3 regions of the Pseudomonas frederiksbergensis genome follow, and region 2 is predicted to be linked to each of the others. Evidence: predicted binding sites of a transcription regulator. Region 2 holds the regulator's gene; each other region holds the start of a gene.

Region 1 (6,006 bases), 2.8 Mb from region 2:
AGCCAGGTAGTCGTTCACGGTGACAACGTGCACGCCCTTGCCGGACAGCGCGTTCAGGTAAACGCCCAGTGTTGCCACCAGGGTCTTGCCTTCACCGGTACGCATTTCGGCAATCATGCCTTCGTGCAAGGTCATGCCGCCAATCAACTGAACGTCGAAGTGGCGCATACCCATAACCCGCTTGCCGGCTTCGCGGGCAACCGCAAAGGCTTCAGGCAGCAGTTTGTCGAGGGTTTCACCTTTGGCGATGCGGGCCTTGAACTCATCAGTCTTGGCTCGCAGCTGATCGTCCGAAAGGGCCACCATTTGCTCTTCGAAGGCATTGACGATCTGTACCGTCTTGAGCATGCGTTTGACTTCACGCTCGTTCTTGCTTCCAAAAAGTTTCTTTAACAAAGGCGCAAACATATCGGCAGGATCTTCCACACAAAGGGATGGAGGGCGGCCCCGTGAGTCGCCCGTGCAGCCCTCATGGCCGCATGCGAACGAGCATTCTACCCGGAAACGATGGTGAGGAAAGTGGCGTTGTTCCACGATGCATGCACAGCGCTGTTACGGGGCTCACTTAAAATAAGGGCTTTTTGCTGAACTTCAAGCCATTCACGGCATAAGTTACTCATTGATTTAATGAGTAAAGCGCTCACAAAGCAATGGCTCAGGTGCATCAAGTGCTTTCTGCTACCATGGCGGCTCTGTTACTTCAGGTGTCTGATCATGGCATTTCGCCCTCTTACGGCCAGAGCACCCGCCGTTCTGCTTCGCGAAGCCAAACCGTTAAAAGCCATTTTCGGCCACGCACAACGCCTGGGGCATTTACAGCGCTTGCTGGAAAGCCAGCTGCAGCCGGCCGCCCGTGAACACTGTCATGTGGCGTCATGGCGCGAGGGTAGCCTGTTGCTGATCGTCACCGACGGTCATTGGGCAACCCGTCTGCGTTATCAGCAAAAGCGTCTGCAACGGCAATTACAGATGTTCGACGAGTTCGCCAGCCTGACGCGAATTTTGTTCAAGGTACAACCACCGACCGTGCAGCAAGGAGCCGTCGGCCACACCATGGATTTGTCGAGCGATGCGGCGGCGACCATTCAGGCCACCGCCGACGGCATCAGCGATCCGAAATTGCGCGCAGCGCTGGAGCGGTTAGCGGCGCACGCCAAGCCAAAGGTTTAGAAGCAAGATCAAAAGATCGTCCCCAGAAACTGGCGATCAATGCCAACGAGTCGCAATGAGTCAGGCATTTTGTCACTCCCGATTAAGCTTTAGTCCTGCGCAGCCGATAGATATAAGCGAGAGACCAGACCGAAAATCAGGTCCGATAATTCCCAAAGGAAAGACGGAAATATCAGCTTATGTACGACAGCGCCCGGTTTGCGCGCGCTTTTTTAACAACATGCCCTAACAATGAGACCTTAGCGGACACTCCAAGCCATGAACAAAAACCTGCGCTTCAGCCACAAAATCCTGCTTGCCGCCGCCCTCATCGTCATTGCCGCCTTCGCTTCGTTCACGCTGTACAACGACTATTTACAGCGCAACGCAATTCGCAAGGACCTGGACAACTACCTGCATGAGATGGGCGATGTCACTTCCTCCAACATCCAGTCCTGGCTCGCCGGGCGGATTCTTATGGTGGAAAACCTGGCCCAGAACATCGCCATCAACCCCGAACACACCAATGTTGCCAACCTGCTTGAGCAGAATGCCCTGGCCTCGACCTTCATGGCCAGGTACCTGGGCGATGCCAGCGGCACTTTCATCAACCGCCCGGACTCCAAGATGCCGGACGGCTACGACCCCAGAGTTCGCCCCTGGTACAAGGGCGCCGAAAACAGCAGCACCGCCACTCTGACCGAACCCTATATAGACGCGGCAACCGGCCAGACCATCATCTCCATCGCCACCGCCTCGAAAAAAGCCGGGCAAAGCGTTGGTGTGGTAGGCGGCGACCTGAGCCTGCAAACCCTGATCGACACCCTGACCGCACGCGACTTCGGCGGCATGGGTTATGCGTTCCTGGTCAGTGCCGACGGCAAGATCCTGGTCCATCCAGACAAAGCCATGGTGATGAAGTCCCTCAGCGAGGTTTACCCCAAGAACACCCCGCGCATCGGCGGCGGCATCAGTGAAGTCGAAGTCGACGGCAAAACCCGCATCGTCACCTTCACGCCGATCAAAGGCCTGCCATCGGTCAACTGGTATGTCGGTCTGTCGGTGGACAAAGACAAAGCCTTCGCGATGCTCAGCGATTTCCGCACCTCGGCGATCATTGCCACGATCATTGCCGTGGCGATCATCATTGCCTTGCTCGGCATGTTGATCCGCATTCTGATCCAGCCGCTGCACGTCATGACCCGCGCGATGCAGGACATTGCCGACGGTGAAGGCGATCTGACCCGCCGCCTGACCATTCAGAACCAGGACGAATTCGGCGTGCTCGGCAGCGCATTCAACCGCTTCGTCGAGCGCATTCACGGTTCGATCCGCGAAGTGTCGTCGGCGACCGAGCAGGTCAATGAAGTAGCACTGCGAGTCGTCAGCGCATCGAACTCGTCGATGCTCAACTCCGACGAACAATCGAGCCGGACCAACAGCGTGGCAGCCGCGATCAATCAGTTGGGCGCTGCTGCTCATGAGATTGCCCATAACGCAGCGCAGGCCTCTCAGCAGGCCAGTGATGCCCGCAGCCTGGCCGAAGATGGCCAGCAAGTAGTCGACCGCAGCATCGCGGCGATGAATCAGCTGTCGAGCATGCTCAGCGCCTCCAGCACCAACATCGAGTCGCTGAACAGCAAAACCGTGAACATCGGGCAGATTCTCGAAGTGATCACCAGCATCTCCCAGCAAACCAACCTGCTGGCGCTCAATGCGGCGATTGAAGCGGCACGGGCCGGTGAGGCCGGACGTGGTTTCGCGGTGGTTGCCGACGAAGTGCGCAACCTGGCCCATCGCACGCAGGAGTCGGCACAGCAAGTGCAGACCATGATCGAAGAGCTGCAAGTCGGCGCCCGCGAGTCGGTCAGCACCATGAGCGACAGCCAGCGTCACAGCCAGGACAGCGTAGAGATCGCCAACCTCGCCGGTGAGCGCCTGAACAGCGTGACCTTGCGCATCGGCGAGATCGACGGCATGAACCAGTCGGTGGCCACCGCCACCGAGGAACAGACCGCCGTGGTGGAGTCGATCAACGTTGACATCACCGAGATCAACACCCTGAATCAGGAAGGTGTGGAAAACCTGCAATCGACGCTGCGGGCCTGTTCCGACCTGGAGCAGCAAGCGGCGCGGTTGAAGCAGCTTGTAGGCAGCTTCCGGATTTAACGTCCTTTAGGGCTTCTTCACGGGTAAGTTCGCGTCTACAGCTGTAGGCGCGGACTCTTCCTGCAATTGCTCCCAGAGTTCGGCGGCGCCTGGAAACTCGGTGCCATCCTCGGCACTCAGGTCATCCGGGTCGTAACGACTCAAGCAGCCCTCACCCAAGGTCGCGGGGCCTTTGGATGTTGCTTTATCCAGTGGATCAACCATCTCCCCTACCTCACTCTGAAAAAAAAGGGCCTGAAGCGATTGAACGCTCAGGCCCTGATGCTTGCCAGTCAAGCGTTGGCGGCCCCAAAGGATCGCAGCCTGCGGCAGCTCCTACTGATTTGTGTACAGCTTCGACGGGGCAGCGTAGGAGCTGCCGCAGGCTGCGATCTTTGCGATCAGAACACGACGGTTTTGTTGCCATGCACCAGTACGCGGTCTTCCAGGTGATAGCGCAGGCCGCGGGCCAGCACCATCTTCTCGACGTCACGGCCGAAACGCACCATGTCTTCGATACTGTCGCTGTGGCTGACGCGTACCACGTCCTGCTCGATGATCGGCCCGGCGTCCAGCTCTTCGGTCACGTAGTGGCAGGTCGCGCCGATCAGCTTCACGCCACGCATCGACGCCTGGTGGTACGGCTTGGCACCGACGAACGATGGCAGGAAGCTGTGGTGAATGTTGATGACCTTGTGAGCGTACTCGGTGCACAACTCAGGTGGCAGGATCTGCATGTAACGCGCCAGCACCACCACTTCGGCGTCGTGCTGCTTGACCAGGCGCGAGACCTCGGCAAATGCCGGCTCTTTGTTCTGCGGGTCCACCGGCACATGGTAATAAGAAATGCCGTGCCACTCGACCATGCTGCGCAGGTCGTCATGGTTGGAAATCACGCAGGAGATTTCGCAGTCCAGCTCGTCGCTGTGCCAGCGGTGCAGCAAGTCGGCCAGGCAATGGGATTCGCGGCTGGCCATCAGCACAACGCGCTTTTTCTGCGCGGTGTCGGTGATACGCCAGTTCATCGAGAACTCTTCGGCAATCGGCGCAAACGCCTCACGAAACGCCTCAAGGCCGAACGGCAGCGAATCGGCACGAATCTCGTGACGCATGAAAAACCAGCCACTGAGATTGTCCGAGTGATGGCTCGCTTCAGTGATCCAGCCATTATGTGACGCCAGAAAGTTACTGACTTTAGCAACGATACCGACGCGGTCCGGGCAAGCAATCACTAGCCGAAAAGTGCGCATGGGGGGAAAACTCCAGAACTTCGCAAAGGTCGCCATTCTAGGGTCTGTACGAAAAGTCGTCGAGCGGCGATCAGGCAAGGCAAAAACAGGCAAGGGACGGCTGGGGTCGCACCCGACTTTAGGCCACTAAATGAGCATTATCCGCTGCGCGACCCCTTCGGGCCGTCCTTCGGACGTTCTCACTCCGTTCGTCCGAGCCTGTTTTTAACGCAGCCTGGTCGACGCGCAGACAGTTTTCGTACAGACCCTAGCGATTGCGCAGCAAAACTGCAGTATTCCTGACGCCCAGTCCGGCAGAGTACTGCCTCGCCCTGCCGACTGGAAGCACCTGAACGCGCAACAATATTCTTTTGAAAAATACGCAAGCAGGCTTATGTGAATATCTGTGACGACTCCCTGACAAGTTTTAACAGTGAGGGTAGCTTTCGCGCTGAACACTCTAATTAAATTAAGTAAATGCCGTCTTAAATGTTTACTTGATGAAACACCCTGACTATTATTGCGCCACTGTACCCTGTCATCCAGCGCCCAACATAAGGTAGTCCTCATGTCTCTGATCAACGAATACCGCGCCACCGAAGAAGCTATCAAAGAGCTGCAAGCCCGTTTGAAGAACCTGTCCCAAGACGACAAACTGCAAACCGAGCTGGAATTCGAAGGCAAACTGCGTACCCTGATGGGCGAATACTCCAAGTCCCTGCGCGACATCATCGCCCTGCTGGATCCAGAGTCCAAAGTTAAAGCGCCACGCGGCGCTGTAAAAACGACCGGCACCAAGCGTGCTCGCAAGGTTAAACAATACAAAAACCCGCACAACGGCGAAGTCATCGAAACCAAAGGTGGCAACCACAAGACGCTGAAAGAGTGGAAAGCCAAGTGGGGTGGTGACGTGGTTGAAGGCTGGGCTACCCTGCTGGGCTAAGCCGCAACCCGCTTCGCAGGTTCATTTGCGAACACCAAAAAACGCCAGCGTCCGTTGGCGTTTTTTTATGTCCCGCATTCAGGTATTTGCACAGATTGTTTCAAAGATCCAAACGTTTGCGTAATGAGTGCGCATACTCGCGCCACTCGTCCAGTACCTTCTGCTGAATCGCTGTAGCACTAAGCGACCACTCAGTCATCGCCTCATTAAAACCCTGCAAGGTATTGGGCGCCCCCCATCGCGCGTCTGACAAACGTTGCTGACAGAATAGTTTCCATCGCTCGTGCTCCTCGTCATTCAACGTGTCAGGAAAGTTACGTGCTCGATAACGAAATAATAATTCCGGCAGACGCTCATCATCGAACGGCCATTGCTCTTGCGCTAATTGCATCGGGTCCGCGGTTCTGACTTGTTCGCATAAACGCCGGTCCCGGTCGCCAATGAAGCCGTCGTATAACTGTTGTTCAGGGTCCTCACTCGGCGTGAAATCCTCGTGGGCATAAATGGCCAGAACTTTATCTCGCCATACTTCTTGTG
Region 2 (6,006 bases):
CTTGAGGGCCAGGGCCTGATCGATCGCCTCTTTACCGTTGGTCGCCGTACCGACAACCTGGATACTAGGGTCCGCCGAAAGAATTTCCGAGACGCGGCGGCGGAAAAAACCAGAATCATCCACCACCAGGACTTTGACTGCCATAAACACTCCGTTAGACGGAGCGAGGCTCAGTCGCCCCGCTCCGCCAGAATCAAATACGCCGTGCGGCGTAACGCTTGAGCATGCTCGGAACATCGAGAATCAAGGCGATGCGGCCGTCACCGGTAATGGTGGCGCCGGACATGCCCGGGGTTCCCTGGAGCATTTTGCCCAATGGCTTGATGACCACTTCTTCCTGGCCCACCAACTGATCGACGACGAAGCCGATCCGCTGAGTGCCCACCGAAAGGATCACCACATGGCCTTCACGCTGCTCTTCGTGAGCGGCGGAGCTGACCAGCCAGCGCTTGAGGTAGAACAATGGCAGTGCCTTGTCCCGCACGATCACCACTTCCTGACCGTCGACTACATTGGTGCGCGACAAGTCGAGGTGGAAAATCTCGTTGACGTTGACCAGCGGGAAGGCGAAGGCCTGGTTGCCGAGCATGACCATCAGCGTCGGCATGATCGCCAGGGTCAACGGGACCTTGATGACGATCTTCGAACCCTTGCCCTTGGTCGAGTAGATATTAATGGTGCCGTTGAGCTGGGCGATCTTGGTTTTCACCACGTCCATGCCCACGCCACGCCCGGAGACATCAGAGATCTCGGTCTTGGTCGAGAAGCCCGGAGCGAAGATAAGGTTGAAGCAGTCGGTCTCGCTGAGACGGTCCGCCGCATCCTTGTCCATCAAGCCTTTCTTCACGGCAATACCGCGCAGAACATCAGCGTCCATGCCCTTGCCGTCATCAGAGATGGACAGCAGGATGTGGTCGCCCTCCTGCTCAGCGGACAGGATCACCTTGCCGCTGCGGGGCTTGCCCATGGCTTCGCGATCAGCCGGCTCTTCAATACCGTGGTCGACGGAGTTGCGCACCAAGTGGACCAGCGGGTCGGCCAGGGCCTCGACGAGGTTTTTGTCGAGGTCGGTTTCTTCGCCGACCAGCTCCAGGTTGATCTCTTTCTTCAACTGGCGCGCGAGGTCGCGAACCAGTCGCGGGAAGCGCCCGAAGACTTTCTTGATCGGCTGCATCCGGGTCTTCATCACCGCGGTCTGCAAGTCGGCCGTGACCACGTCGAGGTTCGACACGGCCTTGGACATGGCTTCGTCGCCGCTGTTGAGTCCCAGACGAACCAGACGGTTACGCACCAGTACCAGTTCGCCGACCATGTTCATGATTTCGTCGAGGCGCGCGGTATCCACACGTACGGTGGTCTCGGCTTCACTGGCCGGTTTTTCCGGTGGCGGTGAAGCAGGTGCGCGAGCTGGAGCCGGTGCAGCAGCGGCGGCAGGCTTCGGCGCTTCAGCTTTTGGCTCGGGCGCTGCTGCGACAGGCTTGGGTGCCGCGGCCTTGGCGACCGGAGCCGCCACCGAAGCAGCAGAACCTGTGCCGACCTCAGTGAACTGGCCTTTGCCATGCAATTCGTCGAGCAGCGATTCGAACTCGTGATCGGAGATCAGATCACCGCCAGCGGCAGCAGCCACAGGTACCGCTGGCGCCGGAACGGCAGCAATCGCCGATTCCAGAGCATCAACGGCGAAGTTGCCTTTGCCATGCAACTGATCGAGCAGTGCTTCGAATTCGTCGTCGGTAATGTCGGAGCTGTCGCCTGCCGCTTTCGGGGCAGCCGGTGCGGTTGGCGCTGCCACCGCGTCGGCGGCGAACTGGCCTTTGCCGTGCAGCTGATCGAGCAACGACTCGAACTCGGCATCGGTGATTTCATCGCTGCCGGCAGCCACTTGAGGTGCCTGGGCAACGGATGCTTGGGCCTCAGCCTTGACCGCGTTCAGCGAGTCGAGCAGCAGTTCGAATTCGTTGTCGGTGATGTCGCCCGATTCGCTTTCAGCGACAGGTGCTTCGACCACCTCGGCAACAGGTGCCGCCACATCGGCCGATTGAGGTTCGGCCAGACGGGCCAGAGCTGCCAGCAGTTCTGGCGTAGCCGCAGTGATCGGTGCACGCTCACGGACTTCGCTGAACATGCTGTTCACCGCGTCCAGCGCTTCGAGAACCACGTCCATCAGTTCCGAGTCGACGCGACGCTCACCCTTGCGCAGGATGTCGAACACGTTCTCGGCGATGTGACAGCACTCCACCAGCTCGTTGAGCTGGAGGAAGCCGGCGCCCCCTTTTACAGTGTGAAAACCGCGAAAAATTGCATTGAGCAGATCCGCATCATCTGGCCGGCTTTCCAGCTCGACCAGTTGCTCGGACAGTTGCTCTAGAATCTCGCCGGCCTCAACCAGGAAATCCTGAAGGATCTCTTCATCGGCGCCGAAGCTCATTAAGGGGTGCTCCTAAAGGTCTAAAAACCTAAAAAACCTAAAATGCTAAAACTCTAAAATCCTAGGCTGGATAACAAATCGTCCACATCGTCCTGACCGGACACAACGTCTTCTCGTTTATCGGCATGAATCTGCGGACCTTCACCCTGCGAGAGATGTTTTTGCGGATCTTTTTCAGCCAGCATCGCTTCACGGTCATGTTCGATGCCCGCAAAGCGGTCCACCTGACTGGCCATGAGCACGAGCTTGAGCAGGTTGCTTTCGACTTCGGTGACCAATTGGGTCACGCGCTTGATCACCTGACCGGTCAGGTCCTGGTAATCCTGAGCCAACAGAATATCGTTGAGGTTGCCCGAGACGACCTGAGCCTGCTCGACGCTACGCGTCAGGAAACCGTCGACGCGCCGGGCCAGCTCACGAAACTCTTCGGCACCGACTTCGCGGCGCATGAAGCGCCCCCAGTCTGCGCTCAAGGCCTGCGCGTCAGTGCTCAGACCATTGACCAGCGGAGTACTGTTCTCGACCAGGTCCATGGTCCGGTTCGCGGCCGCTTCGGTCAGCTTGACCACATAGGACAGGCGCTCGGTAGCATCCGTGATCTGCGAAACCTCCTCGGCTTGCGGCATGTGCGGGTCAATCTGAAAATTGACGATCGCGCTATGCAATTCACGAGTGAGCTTGCCCACCTCCTGGTACAGGCCGCGGTCACGGGTCTGGTTGAGCTCATGGATCAGTTGCACAGCGTCGCCGAACCTGCCCTTTTCAAGGCTTTCGACCAGTTCCTGGGCATGTTTTTTCAGAGTCGATTCGAAATCGCCCTGTGAAGATTCTCTTTGCTCCATAGCTCCCCCCGTGGCGCAGTGGCTCCGCACATCAACCGATGCGTTCGAATATTTTTTCGATCTTCTCTTTCAACGCCTGGGCCGTGAAGGGTTTGACCACATAGCCGTTTACACCGGCTTGAGCGGCTTCGATGATCTGCTCGCGCTTGGCTTCGGCAGTGACCATCAACACCGGCAGGTGCTTGAGCTTTTCATCGGCGCGCACGTGACGCAGTAAATCGATACCGGTCATGCCAGGCATGTTCCAGTCCGTTACCAGAAAGTCGATGCTCCCGCTGTTGAGTACCGGAATGGCAGTGACGCCATCGTCGGCCTCGACCGTGTTGGTGAACCCAAGGTCACGCAACAGGTTTTTTATGATCCGCCGCATCGTTGAGAAGTCATCAACGATGAGGATTTTCATGTTCTTGTCCAATTCGACCTCCAAGCAGTCTTAAACGCGTTCAGCACCTGAACACGCCATTCAATCAATCAGGCAGAGCACTCAACGACTGTCGGAGCACAACGGATGAAGACCGACACAGCTTTACGCCATGCCTGTTTCGTTCGCAGTGTCCCCACACTGCTGTCAGCGCGCTCGCCACTCCCCCAAACGCCCCCGCAAACGGGCCGCGCACTGGCTGTGTAACTGGCTGACCCGCGATTCACTGACCCCCAGGACCTCACCGATTTCCTTGAGGTTCAGCTCTTCGTCGTAGTACAGCGCCAACACCAGTCGCTCACGCTCCGGCAAATTGGCAATCGCATCCGCCAGTGCAGCCTGAAAGCGTTCATCTTCCAGGTCACGCGACGGTTCGAGATGAGCACTCGCGCCATCCTCGTGCAGTCCTTCATGCTCGCCGTCCTGCAACAGATCGTCGAAGCTGAATAGGCGACTGCCCAAGGTGTCATTCAAAATCCCGTAATAATCGTCGAGACTCAATTGGAGTTCGGCCGCAACCTCGTGATCTTTAGCGTCACGCCCGGTTTTAGCTTCAATTGAGCGAATCGCGTCACTCACCATCCGGGTATTGCGGTGGACCGAGCGTGGCGCCCAGTCACCCTTGCGGACTTCATCGAGCATCGCGCCACGGATACGTATCCCCGCGTACGTCTCGAAACTCGCGCCTTTGCTCGCGTCGTATTTGGTCGACACTTCAAGCAAACCGATCATTCCTGCCTGGATCAGGTCTTCGACCTGAACACTGGCCGGCAAGCGGGCCAGCAGGTGATAGGCAATGCGTTTTACCAGTGGCGCGTAACGCTCGATCAGCTCGTACTGCGCGTCACGCGCCGACTTTTTGTACAGGTTGTAACCGCTGGCTGTCATAGAACCGGACCCGCAGTTTGCTGCACCAGACGCTCGACGAAAAACTCCAGGTGCCCACGCGGGTTGGCAGGCAGCGGCCAGGTATCGACTTTCTGCGCGATGGCCTTGAACGCCAGCGCACATTTGGAGCGAGGAAACGCTTCATACACAGCGCGCTGCTTCTGCACGGCCTTGCGCACGCATTCGTCGTAAGGAACCGCACCGACGTATTGTAAGGCGACGTCGAGAAAGCGGTCCGTGACCTTGGTCAACTTGGCGAACAGATTCCGTCCTTCCTGAGGGCTTTGCGCCATGTTGGCCAGCACGCGGAAGCGGTTCATGCCGTAATCGCGGTTGAGTAGTTTGATCAGCGCGTAGGCGTCGGTGATCGAGGTCGGCTCATCGCAAACCACCAGCAACACTTCCTGGGCTGCGCGAACAAAACTGACGACCGACTCACCAATACCCGCTGCCGTGTCGATCACCAATACGTCGAGATTATCGCCAATGTCGCTGAATGCCTGAATCAGGCCTGCATGCTGGGCCGGGCTCAGATGAACCATGCTCTGGGTACCGGACGCTGCGGGAACAATACGAATTCCGCCCGGCCCCTGAAGTAATACATCACGCAGTTCACAGCGGCCTTCGATGACGTCGGCCAGCGTACGCTTGGGCGTAAGCCCCAGCAGGACGTCGACGTTCGCCAGCCCCAGATCGGCGTCCAGCAGCATGACGCGCCGGCCGAGCTCAGCAAGAGCCAGGGACAAGTTCACTGACACATTAGTCTTCCCGACGCCACCTTTGCCGCCGGTCACTGCGATCACCTGTACGGGATGCATGCTGCCCATGTTCGTTCTTTACCTTGTCTTGCTTAGACGCGGGCTACATGACTGGCTGCGCGCTCACTTCGGAACAATGCATGGCAGGCCATCGATGTAGATACAAATCTATTCATTATTACCTCAGCCGACGCGCTTGGTCGGGCTGTGGTAGAGGTCAGCGAACATATCAGCCATGGCTTCTTCGCTGGGTTCTTCCTGCATCTGCACGCTTACTGCGCGACTGACCAACTGATGCCGGCGCGGTAAATGTAGATCATCCGGGATCCTTGGCCCATCGGTCAGATAAGCGACAGGTAATTCGTGACTGATTGCCAGGCTCAGCACTTCGCCCAGACTCGCCGTTTCATCCAGTTTAGTCAGGATGCAGCCTGCCAGCCCGCACCGCTTGTAACTGTGATAAGCGGCCGTCAGCACCTGTTTCTGGCTGGTAGTGGCCAGCACCAGATAATTCTTCGACTTGATCCCGCGACCGGCCAGGCTTTCCAGCTGCATGCGCAATGCCGGGTCACTGGCCTGCAGACCGGCGGTGTCGATCAACACCACACGCTTGCGCAGCAGCGGATCAAGGGCTTGAGCCAGGGACTGGCCCGGGTCGACGTGAGTCAC
Region 3 (6,006 bases), 1.9 Mb from region 2:
GACCGGCATACACCGCCGGTTGAAGAAGGCGCCAGCTGGTTCGAGAAAGACCCGGTCACTGGCGAACCGACAGGTTTGATCGTCGACGGTGCGGCTTACTCGTTGCTGATGAGCAGAATCAGCGCAGCCGGTTACCTGCCCACGGGTATCGATCTCTATCTGCGCTCGATCTCTGTATGGCAGGAAAAACTGGTCGCTGCGGGTATCACTACCGTCTTCGACGCAGGCTTTCTGGATCCGAGCGGCGATCAGTCGTTGCTATACGAGACCTTGCAACACATGGAGCGCGAAAAACGGCTCAAGCTGAGGGTGACCGGAAGCTACATCAACCTTGGTTCAACCGCAGATCCCGTCGATGCGTTGCTTGACCTTCGCGAGCGCTACAGCAGCCCGCTGGTCAAGGCCCAAGTGCTGAAGCTAATGCTGGATGGTACCGAGGTGAACCATACGGCCTATCTCTTGGAGCCCTATACGGACAAGCCAGAGACCCGCGGCTCGACGGTCATCCCTGCTCACGAATTCGCGCAGCATGTACGCAAAGCGGATGCCCACGGTATTGATGTAATGGTCCACTGCGTGGGAGACGCTGCCGTGCGTCTTGCCCTGGACGTGTTCGAAGAAACCAATGAGCTCAACCCAGCGCGGGATCGCCGCCACGTCATCACCCATGCGTTCCTGACACATGCCGATGACATTCCTCGTTTCCGGCGCATCGGCGTCATCGCCAACACCCAGCTACAATGGGGCGTGGTTGACGCCTACACCAAGGCGATCCTGAAGTCCTATGGTCATGAGCGGTGGAGTTCGATGTACAAGTTCCGCACCTTCATCGAACAGGGTGTGACGGTCTCCATCGGCATGGATGGGCTCGCTTGCCAATGTCGTTGCCAGCACCGACCGGTGGAGCATATCGAATGCGGCCATACTCGCCAGCTCTCCGGTGAGCCCGATGCCCCGGTGATGCCTGAGGCCAGTCAAAAACTCAGCATTCCACAACTGATTGCGGCGTACACGATCAACGGCGCTTATCAATTACGGATGGAGCACGAGATCGGCTCAATCACGGTAGGAAAGCGGGCTGATATGATCATTCTCGAGAACGACCTCTTCGAACAGAACGCTCATGACATCGGCAAGACCAACGTTTTGCTTACCATGATGAACGGGGTGATATCTCACCAATCAGATAGCTTTTAACGCCCTCCATCGCCGCTTGTCGTACACGACAAGCGGCGAGTTAAAACGCACCTACAAATCACGTGCAGCTACTCATCTGTGGAGCACTTTGCATAACCGCCTATAAGGAATCTGTTGGCGCCGATGCCGAATTCATCCAAGCGCCGACTAAAGACTGACCCAAGTCCAATCTAACGAAATGCAGCACGGGCATTGGTTCGCAAGAAATCAGAGGGGCTCAGTAAAATCTCGGCACGTGGGTCAATTCGGCATCGGCGCAAACAAGTACATATCCCCCATATGAAGGTTCGAGCGTAAGGGGCAGGCACGCGCAGCACCTACCAGAGCGATCGAAGGTTTCCATTCGTGCGGGCCGCACACTGAGGGAAATATAGGGAAGTTAGCGAGTTTATGCTTTAAACATAAACTCGCTAACTTCCCTATAAACCACCGAGGCTCCCGTCCACAGCCATGGTCGCACAGGGGCGTGGGTCTCAGCGACCTTATCCCACCCCAGAGGTTTTGGTGGGACCAAGCTCTGAATCTGAAGCTTGGCGGAATGGCGCAGCACCACGCTTGGCAGGAGCAGTCCCTAATTAGGGACCAGCTAACCCCCCTAGCTCATAATAACACTCATAGGGTCAGGTTGAGCTTGCATGGCTTTGACATGCTACTGGTAGGCATCTGACGGATCACACGGGGCGGAGGCGAATCGTTGGAGAAATCAGACCGCTATCGGCCCAGGCTGTGTGAAAACGCATGCGCCGTTTTGAAGTCTGCGTTGCTACGTAAAATCTGCCAGTGTTTGGTTAATCAGCAGACCGGAAATTTGCGTAGGAACGCGATTTTCGTTCCAGTCCTGACTGTCAAACCTGCTCTAAAACGTTTTCACACAGCCTCGACCCACTCCGGTCGAGAGGACAGACAGCAAACGGCCCAGAGTGTGTAAAAACGCAGACACCGTTTGGAAGTCTGCGTTGCTACGTAAAATCTGCCAGCACTTGGCTAGTCAGCAGACCTGAAATTTGCGTAGGAACGCGATTTTCGTTCTGGTTCTGACCGTCAAACCTGCTCTAAAACGTTTTTACACAGCCTCGGCCAAAAGCAGCCTGTCGATTCCGTCTGAGAAATCCCAGGCGATCTGTCTCTTGCAGCGCCTTGCTGTAACGCTTGGAGTTGTCTACGAAACCAGTGTCGATTCACCTCCCTCACCGTCCGGCCCGCTCTACAAACCAGATCAGCGATCTCAGAAGCCCAAGCCAACTCATTGTGTTCGATAATTTGCACACTTCTTGCAGAATAATTAACAAACACCCTGACCTGTAACCTTTCTACCCGCGGAGTCGTTGAACATGCCGTTACGCTTGAAGTTAGCCCTAAGCTACCTGCTGATAGGCTTGATCCCGGTTCTGGGCATGGCCTTTACGGTCTATCAACAAGCCAGTACCGCCCTGCGCGAGCAGACGCTGAACGCCCTCGAGGCGGTTGCCCATATCAAACAGCAGCAATTGCTGGATAACTGGCAGGAACGGCGCAACCAGATCAGCACCCTGGCCAGTAATCTGAGCAACAGCTACCAGGGACTGGACGACACCGCGCTGATCAGCACCGCCCTCTACGACCGCCCGGTGTTTCAAAACTTTATCAAAACCTTTGGTTACCGCGAGCTGAAACTGATCATGCCCGATGGCACCGTCATGCTCAGTCTGCAGGGCGGCAGTGACGACCAGCACAAGCTCGGCGAAGACAGCCTGCGTGATACCTTGCTGGCGCGCCTGGTCAAGCAAAGCCGCGATAGCGGCAAACTGTTGATCAGCGACCTGCAGTACAACCCGCTGAGCAAGGAGCCGACCCAATATCTGGCCACCCCCGTCATGTCGAACGGCGTGCTGCAAATGACCCTGGTTCTGGAGTTACCCATCGGCCCGCTCAATAACGTGATGCAAACCCGCCAGGGCCTGGGTGAAAAAGGCGAAACTTACCTGGTCGGCAGCGATGCCGCCCTGCGTTCGGACTCGGCACGTTTCCCTGAACACCAGGTCAACCGTAGCCTCAATGCGCAAGTCAGCCTCACTGGCAGTGCCGTCAGCAATGCCCTGGCGGGCCAACAGGGACGCATCGCCGAACCGGGGCTGGACGGCAATAGTGCGCTGAAAGTGTTTGTCCCTGTCGCCTTTGATGACAACCATTGGGCCTTGATTGCCGAAATGGATCAGGCCCAGGCGTTTGCCCCGGTACATCAGCTGATGTGGCAAGTCTTGCTGCTCGGACTGCTGACCGTCGCCGCCGTTGCCATCGCCACCTGGCTGGTCAGCCGCAGTGTGATGCGCCCGCTGGGTGGCGAGCCGAGCAATATGACCGCACTGGCCCGTCGCTTGGCCGCAGGCGAGCTGAACCTGCCGACCGAACAACGACAACAGGCCGGCTTGATGCTGGCCCTGCATGAAATGGCCCAGGCCTGGCGCGATGTGATTGAACGTCTGCGCCAATCCAGCCAGGACGTCGGTCAGGCCAGCAGCGACATTCTAAGCGCCGCCGGGCAAACCAGCGAACGCCTCGACCTGCAGCAAGAGTCGCTGGAAATGGTCGTCAACGCCGTTGAGCAAATGTCTTGCACGGTGCAAGAGATCGCCCGCAACGCCGCCGACAGTGCGCACGGCAGCAGCGCCGCACGTGGTGCCTTTGGCGAGATGCAAGGCACCCTGCAACAGATGATCGGCCAGCAGGGACGCTTGCTGAACGACATCGGTCGGGCCGGCAGAGTGGTCGACAATCTGACCAGCGACGCCCTGCAAATCGGCACCGTGCTCGCGGTGATCCGCGGCATTGCCGAACAAACCAATCTGCTGGCACTCAACGCTGCTATCGAAGCCGCGCGCGCCGGCGAACAAGGCCGTGGCTTTGCTGTGGTCGCCGACGAGGTGCGCAACCTTGCTCAACGCACCAGCAGCGCCACCGAAGAAATCGTCGCCATTACCATCACCTTGCAAGGCTCTTCCACGGAAGCCCGGCAGGCGATGCAGGCCTCGGCCGAACAAGCACATACGCTGGAGCGTGAAACCCAGGTCGTGCTGACCTCGCTCAGCCAGTTGGACAACTCCCTGCAAGGCGTGCACGCCCTCGCCGTGCAGATCGCCGTCGCCGCGAATGAACAGGCCGGAACCACGCAGGAAGTGAATCAGCACATGCACCGCCTGCACGACATGACCCGCGACAACCGGCAGAATGCGGCTCATACCCGCAGCAGTGGCGAGCACCTGCAGCAAGTGGCCAACAACCAGCAAGCCCTGGTGCTGCGCTTCCGCCTATAGCCGCCGGCGCTAGCTCTCAGCCGGGTGGCCGCCTGGAGTTCGACAGGTGGCGTGAGGAGTTCGACCTAAGTTTGCTCCGCGGTTAAAGCATTGGCATGAAGCCATGGCGTGCTGTAAGGATATGCAATGACCGAAGAACACTGGAGCGTGAATGCATCGGTTGGCTAGGCGAACTGGGGGTAAACGCATCTTTACCGGCCATATATTGCTCATGATGGTGGCGACCCGGAGTGTGGGAGCTGCCGCGCAGTTGTACTGAGCATGCACCAGTGAGCCACCGTCACCAAGCTCAATCCCAAGGTGCCACTGGCCGCTCGTGAGGATGCCCACTTTTGGCCGATTTCCGCCTGTAGCGACTGGCTGCAATGGGTCGAAAGCAGCCTTTCGTGACTGGCAGCTATTGGCCGATTCCAACCTGTCACGGCTGACCGAAATCGACCCAATGAAGCGGACGGTGGTGGGCGAGCTATGCCCGCATTCGAAGGATACGCCGCCCGACTCTGGCACTAGAGTTCCATGAACATCTCATGCCAGGACATTCCACCGTGGTTAGAAGGCGAGGGCTGAACGTAGCGATAGCCCATTCGCTGATACAGCCCCACGTGGCGCTCCTTACACATCAGGTGGATGGTCTTCTTATCCAGCGCTTTCATGCATTGGACGAACTCGCCCATCATCAGTGTGGAGTAACCCTTGCCCTGCTTCGCTGGATCAATCACCACTGACATGATCACCACGTTCGGCGCAGCGGCTGAATGCCCCACCAGTTCCTTGAAGGCCTCATCGGACATCACCACATTATGGGCGCAGCCACTGTTGATGAAACCGACGACCTCACCAGCATCCTCCATAATCAAAAAGCCATGCGGATACTGGGCAATGCGTGTCGTAATTTTCTCCTGAGTAGCTGCTTCGTCGCCTTCGTATGCACAAGACTCGATTTGGTAGCAGCGGGGAGCGTCTGACAGCGCGGCATGACGAAAGCTGAGCGTGGACATTTCAGTTCCTGATGTAGAGTGGTCTTGAGGGAGACGGGAGACGGGAGACACTATGTTAGAGAAAGCGCAGAATGCAGGTACTGCAATTTACTCAGGTTGTAATGAAGTTCATGCACTCCGTTCTCCGCCGCCTTGATCTGAATCTTCTGCTTGTTTTTGACGCGATTTATCGGCACCGAAGCGTCGTGGCTGCTGCGGATGAGCTTGCGATCAGCCCTTCTGCATGTAGCCATGCTCTTTCGCGGATACGCGATTCGCTTTCTGATGAACTCTTCGTCCGCTCTGGTAATTCGATGCAGCCTACTGCCCAAGCAGAACAGATAGCAGCAGGCGTCGCTGATGCGCTTCGCATCCTCTCAGATCAACTGACCGGCGCCGAGCCGTTTGTCCCGGCAACTACCACGCAGACATTCGTATTCGCAGCGACCGACTACGCCGTGTACGCGTTGCTGACACCTTTGATCGCCAGGCTGGAGAAAGTGGCACCAGCACTGCGGATCAAGGTGCTTTACCTGACTCGG

What was found. The regulator FliA, encoded in region 2, starts transcription of late flagellar genes. The targets are predictions, from matches to a motif close to CTAAAGTTTNNNNNNNNNNNGCCGNTAA.
Region 1: a site for FliA is predicted at 1,253-1,280, ahead of BLL42_RS20150 (methyl-accepting chemotaxis protein). Genes of this name have one in related genera too.
Region 3: a site for FliA is predicted at 2,499-2,526, ahead of BLL42_RS31250 (methyl-accepting chemotaxis protein). Genes of this name have one in related genera too.

Annotation. Positions count from the first base shown of each region.
Region 1 is NZ_CP017886.1:4,205,023-4,211,028, reverse strand. It holds gene secA (preprotein translocase subunit SecA) at 1-408, opposite strand, end outside; gene BLL42_RS20155 (DUF721 domain-containing protein) at 715-1,170, shown strand; gene BLL42_RS20150 (methyl-accepting chemotaxis protein) at 1,429-3,318, shown strand; gene BLL42_RS20145 (hypothetical protein) at 3,325-3,522, opposite strand; gene purU (formyltetrahydrofolate deformylase) at 3,699-4,547, opposite strand; gene mvaT (histone-like nucleoid-structuring protein MvaT) at 5,095-5,469, shown strand; gene sbcB (exodeoxyribonuclease I) at 5,570-6,006, opposite strand, start outside.
Region 2 is NZ_CP017886.1:1,235,034-1,241,039, forward strand. It holds gene BLL42_RS06225 (protein-glutamate methylesterase/protein-glutamine glutaminase) at 1-144, opposite strand, end outside; gene BLL42_RS06230 (chemotaxis protein CheA) at 194-2,428, opposite strand; gene BLL42_RS06235 (protein phosphatase CheZ) at 2,482-3,270, opposite strand; gene BLL42_RS06240 (chemotaxis response regulator CheY) at 3,302-3,673, opposite strand; gene fliA (RNA polymerase sigma factor FliA) at 3,839-4,579, opposite strand; gene fleN (flagellar synthesis regulator FleN) at 4,576-5,406, opposite strand; gene flhF (flagellar biosynthesis GTPase FlhF) at 5,521-6,006, opposite strand, start outside.
Region 3 is NZ_CP017886.1:5,071,251-5,077,256, reverse strand. It holds gene BLL42_RS24465 (amidohydrolase) at 1-1,197, shown strand, start outside; gene BLL42_RS31250 (methyl-accepting chemotaxis protein) at 2,529-4,487, shown strand; gene BLL42_RS24450 (GNAT family N-acetyltransferase) at 4,994-5,485, opposite strand; gene BLL42_RS24445 (LysR family transcriptional regulator) at 5,557-6,006, shown strand, end outside.